Regions from separate parts of the Bacillus haimaensis genome, predicted to be linked through region 2. Evidence: a T-box and tRNA genes for the amino acid it is inferred to sense, from the RefSeq annotation. Region 2 holds a T-box; the other holds one or more tRNA genes.
The links. A T-box is a leader RNA that pairs with one kind of tRNA and senses whether it is charged. The one in region 2 lies ahead of tyrS (tyrosine--tRNA ligase), so its partner is inferred to be a tRNA-Tyr.
Positions count from the first base shown of each region.

Region 1: it has a tRNA-Tyr gene. The T-box ahead of tyrS (tyrosine--tRNA ligase) is inferred to sense a tRNA for this amino acid. The anticodon was not compared.

Region 1 is NZ_CP158164.1:2,925,228-2,932,485, reverse strand. It holds rRNA gene ABN702_RS14940 (16S ribosomal RNA) at 1-407, shown strand, start outside; rRNA gene ABN702_RS14935 (23S ribosomal RNA) at 700-3,632, shown strand; rRNA gene rrf (5S ribosomal RNA) at 3,745-3,861, shown strand; tRNA gene ABN702_RS14925 (tRNA-Asn) at 3,871-3,945, shown strand; tRNA gene ABN702_RS14920 (tRNA-Ser) at 3,952-4,043, shown strand; tRNA gene ABN702_RS14915 (tRNA-Glu) at 4,053-4,127, shown strand; tRNA gene ABN702_RS14910 (tRNA-Val) at 4,212-4,287, shown strand; tRNA gene ABN702_RS14905 (tRNA-Met) at 4,334-4,410, shown strand; tRNA gene ABN702_RS14900 (tRNA-Asp) at 4,415-4,490, shown strand; tRNA gene ABN702_RS14895 (tRNA-Phe) at 4,498-4,573, shown strand; tRNA gene ABN702_RS14890 (tRNA-Thr) at 4,597-4,672, shown strand; tRNA gene ABN702_RS14885 (tRNA-Tyr) at 4,680-4,763, shown strand; tRNA gene ABN702_RS14880 (tRNA-Trp) at 4,795-4,868, shown strand; tRNA gene ABN702_RS14875 (tRNA-His) at 4,887-4,962, shown strand; tRNA gene ABN702_RS14870 (tRNA-Gln) at 5,033-5,107, shown strand; tRNA gene ABN702_RS14865 (tRNA-Gly) at 5,112-5,186, shown strand; tRNA gene ABN702_RS14860 (tRNA-Cys) at 5,198-5,271, shown strand; tRNA gene ABN702_RS14855 (tRNA-Leu) at 5,305-5,393, shown strand; tRNA gene ABN702_RS14850 (tRNA-Leu) at 5,418-5,498, shown strand; tRNA gene ABN702_RS14845 (tRNA-Gly) at 5,533-5,606, shown strand; gene ABN702_RS14840 (B3/4 domain-containing protein) at 5,726-6,424, opposite strand; gene queG (tRNA epoxyqueuosine(34) reductase QueG) at 6,547-7,258, shown strand, end outside.
Region 2 is NZ_CP158164.1:581,846-589,103, forward strand. It holds gene ABN702_RS02795 (penicillin-binding transpeptidase domain-containing protein) at 1-856, opposite strand, end outside; partial or broken gene ABN702_RS02800 (transglycosylase domain-containing protein) at 893-1,677, opposite strand; T-box leader at 1,814-2,040, shown strand; gene tyrS (tyrosine--tRNA ligase) at 2,094-3,353, shown strand; gene rpsD (30S ribosomal protein S4) at 3,662-4,264, opposite strand; gene ABN702_RS02815 (hypothetical protein) at 4,643-5,257, shown strand; gene ABN702_RS02820 (diguanylate cyclase domain-containing protein) at 5,328-7,121, shown strand.

The sequences.
Region 1 (7,258 bases), 2.2 Mb from region 2:
TAGGTTGGGCACTCTAAGGTGACTGCCGGTGACAAACCGGAGGAAGGTGGGGATGACGTCAAATCATCATGCCCCTTATGACCTGGGCTACACACGTGCTACAATGGACGGTACAAAGGGCAGCAAAACCGCGAGGTCGAGCCAATCCCATAAAACCGTTCTCAGTTCGGATTGCAGGCTGCAACTCGCCTGCATGAAGCCGGAATCGCTAGTAATCGCGGATCAGCATGCCGCGGTGAATACGTTCCCGGGCCTTGTACACACCGCCCGTCACACCACGAGAGTTTGTAACACCCGAAGTCGGTGGGGTAACCTTTTGGAGCCAGCCGCCTAAGGTGGGACAGATGATTGGGGTGAAGTCGTAACAAGGTAGCCGTATCGGAAGGTGCGGCTGGATCACCTCCTTTCTAAGGAATATGACGCTGTTTGTTTTGTTTAGTTTTGAGAGAGCATTCTCTCAAAAAAATATGCGCTTGCGTCTGCAAGTGAATTCAAGAAGTTGGATTCCTCAGCGCATGGCAGCATGAAGTAACGCTCTGAAGCATCGCATGAAGTGATGCAAATCAGTAGCCATGTTCCTTGAAAACTAGATAACGTTAAGTAATATCAAGATACATTCACAAGTATCGTTCATCTTAGTAATTTTCTTTTAAGATATCATCGCTGATATCGAAAAAACATGACAATTAGTTTGTCAACGGTTAAGTTATTAAGGGCGCACGGTGGATGCCTTGGCACTAGGAGCCGATGAAGGACGGGACTAACACCGATATGCTTCGGGGAGCTGTAAGTAAGCTTTGATCCGGAGATTTCCGAATGGGGAAACCCACTGCTCGTAATGGAGCAGTATCTTTACCTGAATACATAGGGTACTGAAGGCAGACCCGGGGAACTGAAACATCTTAGTACCCGGAGGAAGAGAAAGCAAACGCGATTTCCTGAGTAGCGGCGAGCGAAACGGAATTAGCCCAAACCAAGAGGCTTGCCTCTTGGGGTTGTAGGACACTCAACATGGAGTTACAAAGGAACGGGGTAAATGAAGCGATCTGGAAAGGTCCGTCATAGAAGGTAAAAACCCTGTAGTTGAAACTTCGTTCCCTCCTGAGTGGATCCTGAGTACGGCGGGACACGAGAAATCCCGTCGGAAGCAGGGAGGACCATCTCCCAAGGCTAAATACTCCCTAGTGACCGATAGTGAACCAGTACCGTGAGGGAAAGGTGAAAAGCACCCCGGAAGGGGAGTGAAATAGATCCTGAAACCGTGTGCCTACAAGTAGTTAGAGCCCGTTAATGGGTGATAGCGTGCCTTTTGTAGAATGAACCGGCGAGTTACGATCCCGTGCAAGGTTAAGTCGATGAGACGGAGCCGTAGCGAAAGCGAGTCTGAATAGGGCGAATGAGTACGTGGTCGTAGACCCGAAACCAGGTGATCTACCCATGTCCAGGGTGAAGTTCAGGTAACACTGAATGGAGGCCCGAACCGACTCACGTTGAAAAGTGAGCGGATGAGGTGTGGGTAGGGGTGAAATGCCAATCGAACCTGGAGATAGCTGGTTCTCTCCGAAATAGCTTTAGGGCTAGCCTCATATGTTAGAGTCTTGGAGGTAGAGCACTGATTGGACTAGGGGTCCTCATCGGATTACCGAATTCAGTCAAACTCCGAATGCCAAAGACTTATCTATGGGAGTCAGACTGCGAGTGATAAGATCCGTAGTCAAGAGGGAAACAGCCCAGACCGCCAGCTAAGGTCCCAAAGTATACGTTAAGTGGAAAAGGATGTGGAGTTGCTTAGACAACCAGGATGTTGGCTTAGAAGCAGCCACCATTTAAAGAGTGCGTAATAGCTCACTGGTCGAGTGACTCTGCGCCGAAAATGTACCGGGGCTAAACGTATCACCGAAGCTGCGGACTGTTCTTACGAACAGTGGTAGGAGAGCGTTCTAAGGGCGTTGAAGCTAGACCGGAAGGACTGGTGGAGCGCTTAGAAGTGAGAATGCCGGTATGAGTAGCGAAAGAAGGGTGAGAATCCCTTCCACCGAATGCCTAAGGTTTCCTGAGGAAGGCTCGTCCGCTCAGGGTTAGTCGGGACCTAAGCCGAGGCCGAAAGGCGTAGGCGATGGATAACAGGTTGATATTCCTGTACCACCTCCACTCCGTTTGAGCAATGGGGGGACGCAGAAGGATAGGGTAAGCGCACTGTTGGATATGTGCGTCTAAGCAGCAAGGCTGAGAAGTAGGCAAATCCGCTTCTCCTATAAGGCTGAGCTGTGACAGCGAGGGAAATATAGTACCGAAGTTCCTGATTTCACACTGCCAAGAAAAGCCTCTAGCGAGGAGTATGGTGCCCGTACCGCAAACCGACACAGGTAGGCGAGGAGAGAATCCTAAGGTGAGCGAGAGAACTCTGGTTAAGGAACTCGGCAAAATGACCCCGTAACTTCGGGAGAAGGGGTGCTCTGTTAGGGTGTTAAAGCCCGAGAGAGCCGCAGTGAATAGGCCCAGGCGACTGTTTAGCAAAAACACAGGTCTCTGCGAAGCCGTAAGGCGAAGTATAGGGGCTGACGCCTGCCCGGTGCTGGAAGGTTAAGGGGAGAGGTTAGCGCAAGCGAAGCTTTGAACCGAAGCCCCAGTAAACGGCGGCCGTAACTATAACGGTCCTAAGGTAGCGAAATTCCTTGTCGGGTAAGTTCCGACCCGCACGAAAGGCGTAACGATCTGGGCACTGTCTCAACCAGAGACTCGGTGAAATTATAGTACCTGTGAAGATGCAGGTTACCCGCGACAGGACGGAAAGACCCCGTGGAGCTTTACTGTAGCCTGATATTGAATTTTGGTACAGCTTGTACAGGATAGGTAGGAGCCTGAGAAGCCGGAGCGCTAGCTTCGGTGGAGGCGTCGGTGGGATACTACCCTGGCTGTATTGAAATTCTAACCCGCAGCCCTTATCGGGCTGGGAGACAGTGTCAGGTGGGCAGTTTGACTGGGGCGGTCGCCTCCTAAAGAGTAACGGAGGCGCCCAAAGGTTCCCTCAGAATGGTTGGAAATCATTCGCAGAGTGTAAAGGCACAAGGGAGCTTGACTGCGAGACCTACAAGTCGAGCAGGGACGAAAGTCGGGCTTAGTGATCCGGTGGTTCCGCATGGAAGGGCCATCGCTCAACGGATAAAAGCTACCCCGGGGATAACAGGCTTATCTCCCCCAAGAGTCCACATCGACGGGGAGGTTTGGCACCTCGATGTCGGCTCATCGCATCCTGGGGCTGTAGTCGGTCCCAAGGGTTGGGCTGTTCGCCCATTAAAGCGGTACGCGAGCTGGGTTCAGAACGTCGTGAGACAGTTCGGTCCCTATCCGTCGTGGGCGCAGGAAATTTGAGAGGAGCTGTCCTTAGTACGAGAGGACCGGGATGGACGCACCGCTGGTGTACCAGTTGTCTTGCCAAAGGCATAGCTGGGTAGCTACGTGCGGACGGGATAAGTGCTGAAAGCATCTAAGCATGAAGCCCCCCTCAAGATGAGATTTCCTTTTACTTCGGTAAGTAAGATCCCTGAAAGATGATCAGGTAGATAGGTTCGAGGTGGAAGCATGGCGACATGTGGAGCTGACGAATACTAATCGATCGAGGACTTAACCAAAAAACAATGAACGACACTTGTGAATCTTGATAAGAAAAACGTTATCTAGTTTTGAAGGAATATAGCAAAAAAATGCTTGATTTTCTTCAAAGATATATTATAATAATATTTGTCTGGTAATGATGGCGAAGAGGCCACACCCGTTCCCATACCGAACACGGAAGTTAAGCTCTTCAGCGCCGATGGTAGTTGGGGGCTGTCCCCCTGTGAGAGTAGGACGTTGCCAGGCTGATATTGATCCACCATAGCTCAGCGGTAGAGCATTCGGCTGTTAACCGAAGGGTCGTAGGTTCGAATCCTACTGGTGGAGCCATATTATGGAGAGCTGTCCGAGTGGCCGAAGGAGCACGATTGGAAATCGTGTAGACGGTCAACGCCGTCTCAAGGGTTCAAATCCCTTGCTCTCCGCCATTATTTATTGGCCCGTTGGTCAAGCGGTTAAGACACCGCCCTTTCACGGCGGTAACACGGGTTCGAATCCCGTACGGGTCACCAAAGTTTTTTCGCGCTAGCGAAAATAACTAACCAAATCGCGCTAGCGAAAAAAATATTCCTTTTGAAAATAACTTTTATTACATTGGAGGATTAGCTCAGCTGGGAGAGCATCTGCCTTACAAGCAGAGGGTCGGCGGTTCGATCCCGTCATCCTCCACCATTAAGTTTTTATAGAATACTATAAGTCATAACTTAATTAATATTATCGCGGGGTGGAGCAGTCTGGTAGCTCGTCGGGCTCATAACCCGAAGGTCGCAGGTTCAAATCCTGTCCCCGCAACCAAAATGGTCCCGTGGTGTAGCGGTTAACATGCCTGCCTGTCACGCAGGAGATCGCCGGTTCGATCCCGGTCGGGACCGCCATTTTTAAGGCTCGGTAGCTCAGTTGGTAGAGCAATGGACTGAAAATCCATGTGTCGGCGGTTCGATTCCGTCCCGAGCCACCATTTTCCTTGAAAAGTTTTCATTTGCCGGTGTAGCTCAGTTGGTAGAGCAACTGACTTGTAATCAGTAGGTCGTGGGTTCGACTCCTATCGCCGGCACCACATATATGGAGGGGTAGCGAAGTGGCTAAACGCGGCGGACTGTAAATCCGCTCCTTCGGGTTCGGCAGTTCGAATCTGCCCCCCTCCACCATTTTCTAAAAAAGAGTAACATATTCATCTATAGGGGCATAGTTTAACGGTAGAACAGAGGTCTCCAAAACCTCCGGTGTGGGTTCGATTCCTACTGCCCCTGCCAATTTTTATTAATATTGTGGCGGTTGTGGCGAAGTGGTTAACGCACCTGATTGTGGTTCAGGCATTCGTGGGTTCGATTCCCATCAGTCGCCCCATTATTTTTTAAATGATTGATTTACTCATATAGATCAATACAAATAGCATAAATATTAATAGCAATATTATTGGGCTATAGCCAAGCGGTAAGGCATCGCACTTTGACTGCGACATGCGTTGGTTCGAATCCAGCTAGCCCAGCCATTTTGCGGAAGTAGTTCAGTGGTAGAACACCACCTTGCCAAGGTGGGGGTCGCGGGTTCGAATCCCGTCTTCCGCTCCATATAACATTCAGGTGGCATAGCCAAGTGGTAAGGCCAAGGTCTGCAAAACCTTTATCACCGGTTCAAATCCGGTTGCCACCTCCACTATTCAAAAAACGAAGGCTTATATAGATATAAGCCGGGGTGGCGGAACTGGCAGACGCACAGGACTTAAAATCCTGCGGTAGGTGACTACCGTACCGGTTCGATTCCGGTCCTCGGCACCATTTGAATAGTTGTTTTATTGTTATGCCGGTGTGGCGGAATTGGCAGACGCGCACGACTCAAAATCGTGTTCCTCTGGAGTGCCGGTTCGACCCCGGCCACCGGTACTTAAAGTATAGACAAGTTCTCGAACCTGTCTATGCGGGTGTAGTTTAATGGTAAAACCTCAGCCTTCCAAGCTGATGTCGTGGGTTCGATTCCCATCACCCGCTCCATACATAGTATATAACGCAGTGTCTCGTTTCTTGAAAACGATGCATTGCGTTTTTTAGTTTATACATAAAAGGCAGCGAATGCAAAAGGCCCCTTCTTGTTAAATGAAGAGGCTCTCAATTTATATGCTGTTGTTTATGTGGGACAAGGAACCTGTCCCCAACATGACTACGCGTCCCGTGCCGCCATGGACTTGGGTGAACATTTTTAGAATGGCGTCTAGCATTTTTTTGCATTCTTCTGTGTCCATGGAGGGCTTAAGGTATATGATCTGTACTGCTGAAGTGGTGGTTTCTGTGATGGCGGTTCTTTGGCTGTCTACAAAGGGACTGCCGAAGGAGCTTGTGGCGTCTTTTGCATGTACCATGTTCTTGAGGCTGATTTCCCGACCATTGAGTCCTTCGTAGGTGCTTTCTGCCTCTCCAATTGTAATGGAGATGTCCCCGTTAATCTTTGTGGAATCATAGATACCTAGGGGGATTTCGTATTTTAGGGAGAAGAAGTTATTCAGGTCTACAGCAGAGTTGAAAGGCTCCAGGAACTGTCCTTTTTTAATACGGCGATAAAGGGCTTCAACCGAAGGGCGATATCTGGAAGGGTCTGTGCCGGTTTGTTTGAAGACAGACCGCCATTCCATGATTCCTGGTATGTCTTTCATTTCTTTCTCAAGCAGGTCTATGTTCAAGGATTCCTGAAAAAGGCGGATCCTTCCTTTCAGCATTTGAGGGGAGCTGCCAATTGTGATATCTTCATAGAATATGATACCGAATTTTGCATTGGGGATAAGTTTTTTGACTATAGATTCCAGCGTTACTTGCATACTTTTCATCCCTTCCATTGTTTTCAATATGGTAAGTGTATCATATTTCGTTTAGGATATAGAAATGATGAATGATAGAAAGGCTTTAAGCAGTTTTTATAGAGGAGGTGTTTATTTTGAATATAGCCAACCGGAAGTTGAAGGACGAGATAATTGCTTTTAGCAAAGAGATAGGTATCGATAAAATCGGATTTGCTAGTGCAGGTGTTTTTACCGGGTTGAAAGAGAGGTTGCGAGTGCAGCAGGAAAACGGGTTTCAGTCTGGCTTTGAGGAGTCTGATATTGAGAAGAGGACGAATCCTGAATTGCTGCTTCCAAGAGCTAAATCAATCATTGCCATCGCATTGGCCTATCCGTCGAAGCTGAAGGATGCTCCACGGAGTACACGGGAGGATCGGAGAGGGATTTTCTGCCGTGCTTCCTGGGGAATGGACTATCATCATATTTTGAGGGACAAGCTCCAGCAGTTGGAGGCATTCATAAGGGAGAAACAGCCTGATGCATCTATGAAATCAATGGTTGATACAGGTGAGCTTAGTGACCGTGCTGTAGCAGAACGTGCAGGCATCGGCTGGAGCGGTAAGAACTGTGCAATCATTACTCCCGAGTTTGGGTCTTATGTGTATCTAGGGGAAATGATTACGACCATTGCCTTTGAACCGGATAAGCCTTTGGAGGATAATTGCGGTACATGCAATAAATGTGTGGAGGTATGTCCGACAGGAGCGCTTGTTCAAGGTGGACAGCTCGATTCGAATAAATGCATTGCGTTTTTGACACAGACGAAAGGGTTCCTGGCAGAGGAGTATCGGACGAAGATCGGTAACCGACTTT
Region 2 (7,258 bases):
GAGCACCCAATACTGCAGAAGGATATTCAGCATCGCCAGGTGTTAGACCGGTAAATCCTTGCTTGTATAGAAATTCCATTGGTCGTTGAGGCAATATTTCCATATAGCCTCGAATAGCTGACAGGTTATGTGAGAGTCTTACGGCATCACGAGCTGTTACAAGACCATTAAACTTATTATTCCAGTTAAAAGGTTCCCAATAGCTGCCGTCTGGTTGAGGAACTCTTAATGGTATATCTGCCAAAATACTACCAGGCTGCAAAGTCCCCAATTCATAGGCTGGAGCATAGCCAAGCAACGGCTTCATCGTAGAACCGTTGTGACGATAGGTGCTTGTTGCAAAATTGACGGAAGATAATTCAAAGTCACGGCCACCAACAAAGCTCTTAATGGCACCAGTCTTGTTATCAATCATGACAGCGGCCACTTGTTCTGCATTATTCTTCATCAATTCCCCAGTTTCAGGGTCCGTCTTTTCCTGATAATCATAAGTTGCATCGAAATACTCGAAATTATCTTTCACTGCTTGCATCTTGTCATAAATATCCTTATCAATCGTGGTATAGATACGATACCCATTCTGTCTTAAAGCAGTATCTGCAAGCGATCGATATTGTTCCTTCAAATCTGGATTGTTCTCAAGGTCAGTTACTTCATAACCATCCTCAACGGCAAGCTGTTCCGAAATGATGTTCCTTGCTCTCTTTTCCAACTCAAACGTCACATGCGGATATTGCTCAATCGCTGAATTAGTTGGTGCAGTAAAATCCTTAGTTATATCGTACGCAATAGCTTCCTCGTACTGCTCATCTGTTATCTTGCCCATCGCATTCATCCGGTGAAGCACATAGCGCATTCTTTCAAGGCCTGGAGCCAATCCATCTACGTCCTTCACTTCTGCAGATCTTGTAAAGGGCGTATAGGCGAATGGGCTCTGCGGAAGTCCGGCGATAAAGGCCGCTTGCGGAATGGAAAGCTCGCTGATATCGACGCCGAAGATTCCTTCTGCCGCCGTTTGTGCTCCTGCGATGTTTCTACCGGAGGAATCTCTTCCAAAAGGGGAAACATTCAGGTAAGCTTCGAGTATTTCTTCTTTGCTGAAGTAATTTTCAAGACGAAGGGCTAAAAGGATCTCCTTCGCTTTACGATCGAAGGATACTTCATTGCTCAGCACCTGGTTCTTGATAAGCTGCTGTGTTAAGGTACTTCCCCCGTCTGGTTGGCGGAGTTCGTTACTTCCTGGACAATGGCCCGGACAATCGCTTTTGGCACGACGCCTTCATGTTCAAAAAAGTACTCATCCTCGGTTGACACAAGGGCATTAATTAAATGCTCGGATACGTTTTCCAGGTCCACTTCCTCACGGACGAGATCCGCGCGGTATTTCCCTAGATACACATCGTTTGCAAAAAACATCTCTGTTGATTCCTCGTAGTTGTAAATGTTTTTCCTCATATCTTCATAGGAACGGACTTCTTCATCTTTTACGAGTGCTGCAAAGTATCCTGCACCTGCACCACCTGCAAAGGATGCTCCGATCAATCCGATGACAAGGAAAATCAAGATTAGATTCCACACTACTAAATATGTAATGTTTGCACCTTTTTTCGTGTATTTATTGACGAAAATTTGATAAAAGGACTGCGTTTTTTCTTTGAACTTGTCGTAGTTTGACATAATTTATCTACCCCCCGGCAAATCATACTAATTATAGCATATTGCGGATTTCTAGCGACAAATTTTTTACTTTTTCCAGGATTTTGTTGACACTGAGCTTGCTCTTGTGATAAAAAGACTGTATATTATTTTTAACATAAGAGCGTAGACAGGAAAGAGTAGTGTATATGGGCTTGCTTAAAGAGAGCTGATGGTTGGTGCAAATCAGTACACCCTTATAGATGAATTACCTCCTTGAGCATCTTTTGGGAACGGCGTATTTGGCCTAGTAGCAAAAGACGGTGTGAACCGTTACATTTTTGAGTGGGAAAGCACATGCTGCTTTTCAATTAGGGTGGTACCGCGTATAAACTCGTCCCTTCTGTATGGAGGGATGGGTTTTTTTGTGTTTATTTTGAACAAAAGGAGCAAAAAACATGAATTTATTAGAGGATTTAAAATTTAGAGGCTTAGTGAATCAGGTTACAGATGAAGAGGGATTGGTGAAGCTTTTATCCGAGGAGAAGGTGAAATTGTACTCCGGCTTCGACCCGACAGGTGATAGCTTGCATATCGGCCACTTGCTTCCAATCTTGACGTTAAAAAGATTCCAGCAGGCAGGTCACCATCCGATTGCGTTGGTTGGTGGAGCAACTGGATTGATTGGTGATCCAAGCGGGAAGAAAGCGGAACGTACGTTGAATACGTCCGATATCGTAGTGGAGTGGTCCAACCGTATCAAAAATCAACTTTCGCAATTCCTGGATTTCAAAGCTGCTGAAAACCTTGCAGTAATCGCGAACAATCACGACTGGATCGGCGAAATGAATGTCATTACCTTTCTGCGTGATGTCGGGAAAAATTTCGGCCTGAACTACATGTTAGCAAAAGATTCCGTGCAATCCCGTATTGAGTCAGGGATCTCCTACACGGAATTCAGCTATATGATTCTTCAATCATTGGACTTTTTACATTTATACAAAGAGGAAAACTGTAAGATTCAAATCGGTGGAAGTGACCAATGGGGGAACATCACTGCGGGTCTTGAATTGATCCGTAAGTCTGAAGAGAATGCAAAGGCATTCGGGTTGACGATTCCGCTTGTTACGAAAGCAGATGGTACGAAATTCGGTAAAACGGAAGGCGGCGCGGTCTGGTTGGATCGTGAAAAGACTTCCCCATACGAGTTCTACCAGTTCTGGATCAACACGGATGATCGTGACGTTGTGAAATACTTGAAGTTCTTCACATTCTTATCTCACGAAGAAATCATGGAGCTGGAAAATGAGTTGCAGGAAGCACCTGAAAAACGCTCAGCGCATAAACGCCTGGCAGAAGAAGTGACGAAATTGGTGCACGGGGAAGCATCCCTTGAGCAGGCGATCCGCATTTCCAAAGCGCTGTTCAGCGGAAGCATTTCTGAATTGACAGGTGACGAAATCAAGCAGGGATTTGCAGATGTACCTTCCTTCACAATTGAAAATGAAGAGCAGCTGCAACTTGTGGAATTGCTTGTAGCAAGCAAGATCGCGCCATCCAAGCGCCAGGCCCGTGAGGATATCACAAACGGTGCCATCTCTATCAATGGAGAAAAAGTACAGGACCTTGCGTATGTCCTAGGGGATTCCGACCGAATCGAAGATCAATTTACTGTAATCAGAAGAGGGAAGAAGAAGTACTTCCTAATTAAATACTAAAGTTAGTGGAAAGAGGTGGATAAAATGTCCGCCTCTTTTTGTAAAGTAATTGCTTTTATGTATCTAGCTATTGATTGGAGCAATAGGCGAAGACTCCTTGAAAATGCGAGCATTTTCTGCGGCGATGTACCGCTTCCGAAGCCTTCCTTGTCCTGCGGGAGGTGGCGTTTAGTGGAGACCCCACAGGCGAAGCCGAGGAGGCACCACAAACGCCCCTTGGGTCGCTGCGCCTAGTGCGGAAATCAACAGCGGTCTTTAATGGGGAGAAACAAAAAAACACCACCGGAATCCGGTGGTGTTTCTTATCATTAACGAGAGTAGAACTCAACGATTAGAGCTTCGTTAATTTCAGCAGCTAACTCGGAACGCTCAGGTAAACGAGTGAAAGTTCCTTCTAAAGCGTCAGCATTGAAAGTAAGGTATTCTGGAACGAAGTTGTTTACTTCGATAGATTCCTTGATAGTGCTTAGGTTACGTGATTTTTCACGAACACCGATTACTTGACCAGCTTTCACGCGGAAAGATGGGATGTCTACGCGAGCTCCATCAACCGTGATGTGACCGTGGTTAACTAATTGGCGAGCTCCACGACGAGTGCGAGCTAGACCTAAACGGTAAACTACGTTGTCTAAACGAGATTCTAAAAGAACCATGAAGTTTTCACCGTGCTTACCTTGCATCTTGCCAGCAGCATCGAAAAGGCTACGGAATTGACGCTCATTTACACCGTACATGTGGCGTAATTTTTGTTTTTCTTGTAATTGTAAACCGTACTCAGAAATCTTTCTGCGTTGGTTTGGACCATGCTGTCCAGGAGCGTAAGGACGCTTTTCTAATTCCTTACCTGTTCCGCTTAATGAAATGCCTAGACGGCGAGAAAGTTTCCAACTTGGACCTGTATAACGAGCCATGAATGACTCCTCCTTCGTGTTATTATTTGTTGTAAAATAATAACAGATGCGACTAATCTACCCGACCATTTTGTTTTCATGTATCCTCGCTCTGCAGCAAAGAGTTACACGATACACCTCCGTTTTTATGGAACGGGGAACAAAATGAATCAACATAGCATACCACATAGGCTGCAATATTTTACACAAAGGCTATTATATCGGAAAAATGTATAGGAAGTCAAGGATAGAATCGAATAGTTTTGGGGAAAGGATGTTTTCAGTACATTTATTATACCACAACCAGAAAGCCGTCAATAATTTCGCTAAACGTGCGTGTCCGTCCTTATAGCTCCTATGGTATAATTTTCAATACAAATGCGTCGAGGAGAAATAAACATGTACAAAGAATCGAAAAAAGAAAAAATTATTCGCTTTCTTATTATTGGAGTCATCGGGATTACAACTTTGTATTTGTTTTCCGTACAATATGGTTCCGATGAAGAAAAAGAAAAGGCGAAACCTCCAAAACCATTCCAACCGATGGCTGTGGTCGTCCAGGAGAAAGATCAACAAAATCAGACTCCCGTCATTGCAATTGTAAAGGAACATGAAGAGAAGCCAATTCTTGTTACCTATAAGATAAATGAAAAAGATAATTACAAGTTTGACACGATAAATGCCATCGAGCTGAAGACTCATCCGACTCAACTTGAAAAGGACCCAAAGTCCAAAGGTATATGGCTGCAAACCGATGAGGAATGGATGCTCTATAATGAAGAGTTAAAAATGGAAAAAGGTGTTAAAAAAGAGGAGAATGAGGAAGAGAAAGATTATCAAGTCTCAATAGAAGAGACTGATACGAAACAGTATGTGGTGAAACTCTCCAATGAAGGGGGGTTTATCATTCAGAAATCCTTTGATGAAAAACCCATCTCGGTTCATAAGCTTTCGGAAAAGCATGATTTGTGGCTTGTCTTGTTTGAAAAAGATACTGTTTTGTTAATTCCTTAAAATAACACTAGGAAAATTTAACCTGTTACCGTTATAATATAGGTAAATAGTAATGTAAAAGGTGAAAAAAATGGAATCGACTAAAAAAATTCTTGAAATAAAAAGCAGAATATTAGATTTTTTTCTTTCGTCTTCTAATCTTACACAAGCTACATTTCTCACCATGCTGCAATCCATCCTAAAAGAAGAGCTGAAGGCGAATTCGGTCACCGTTACAATGGAAGAGTTTTCACCCATCTACGATCAGCTAAGAGTAAGGGAAGTGGGTGCCGTTTACCATAAAACTCTTGAAACAGGGGGAAGTGACTGGGGAAATGTCAACCTGCCTCTCTATGGGGACAAGGATTTTTTGGGTGCAGTAGAATTGCAATTTACCTCTCCATTACCTCTCTCATTAGTAAGCTTTGACGAGTTATCAAAAGAACTTTCCACAATCTTTCAACAATACAACCAATACATACATACAAGATTTGAAGAGAAGCAATACGAAGAATTGTATAAAGTGACATCCAAATTCCATTCTTCCATGAGGGTGGAAGGCATACTATCTGAAATTATCGAAATATTACGAAATACGTATGAGGATTTTTCATATTTGCTGCTGCTTACATCGGATAATGATGATCTGCAGCATCTGCCGGTAAAAAAATTGGATTTTGATGATTCTAACATGAGCGCAATGAATGCCTATGTGACAGGGGAAGTTCAGCTTGAGAACTGTATCAGGGACAGAAGAACCTATATTTATGTTCCGATAAAAGGGGAGCAGGGGATCTATGGCGTATTGCAGATTATCTCCCTGGATTCTTTCTATTTGCCTGAAAAAGAGCTGAAATTTATCACTTTGCTTGCCAACGCTACCGGAACTGCCCTTGAAAATGCACAACTGTATGAGCAGTCGAAGCAGGTCATTTCCGATCTGCAGCTGATCAATGAGACCTCCCATCAGTTAAATTCCAACCTGAGGCTTCAGGAAGTTACGGCATATATGATCAAGAAGATCATGCATTTCTTCGAGGCAAAAGAAGCGGCATTTGTCCTATATAAAGCTGGAGGGGCAGAGGTGCTGCCAGGGTCCACCGAATTTTTCCAGCAGGAGGATATCGGAGTCTATCTATCCCATATGCAGGATTATGTATATTCAGATGGAGAGCCGCTTTTTATCGGAGATCTACGTGTACATGAACGGCTTTCCAATCTGCCGTTTTGTTCCTGTATGATTATTCCGATGCATACCTCCAACGGCATTAAAGGAGCATGTGTCGTTACACACACACTGCCCTACTTTTTCAGCTTTGAGCAATTTAAGCTGCTTCAATCGCTTATTCACCATTCGACGCTTGCATTCAGCAATTCGATGCTGCGGGAGGAATTGGAGAAGTACGTCATCACGGACTATTTGACAAAGCTATATTCAAGAAAATATTTGGACGAAAAAATAAAGAAATCGATGAAACACGATTCCTATGGAACTTTTATTCTATTGGATATTGATGATTTCAAAAGGGTCAATGATACATTCGGCCATCAGATAGGGGATACCATCTTGATGCAGGTCGCCGCGATCATCAACGCAAGCATTCGAGAAACGGACATTGGTGCCAGGTGGGGTGGGGAGGAATTGGCTATTTACCTTCCGAAAATTGATTTGGCACTAGGTGAGCAGATTGCCGGGCGCATCATCAGGAAAATTGAAGAACAGACGTCGCCTGCTGTGACGGTTTCCTGCGGACTATCCTTCTGGAAAAAAGGTCTGAACGATTCCGCGCGCGACCTCTTTCACAGGGCTGATTTTGCCCTTTTGAAAGCAAAAGATTTAGGTAAAAACCAGCTATGCATCGAGTCAGAGGAATATTGTGGATAACATTAGCGGCCGGCTGAATCGGCCGTTTTTTTATGAATTCCATCATTTTCAGTTTTCCTCGGAAAAGGACCGCAAAAAAGAAAACGCTTTCATTTTTCGGTATTTTGCCATATGCTAATTATGGATGTGATATTTGA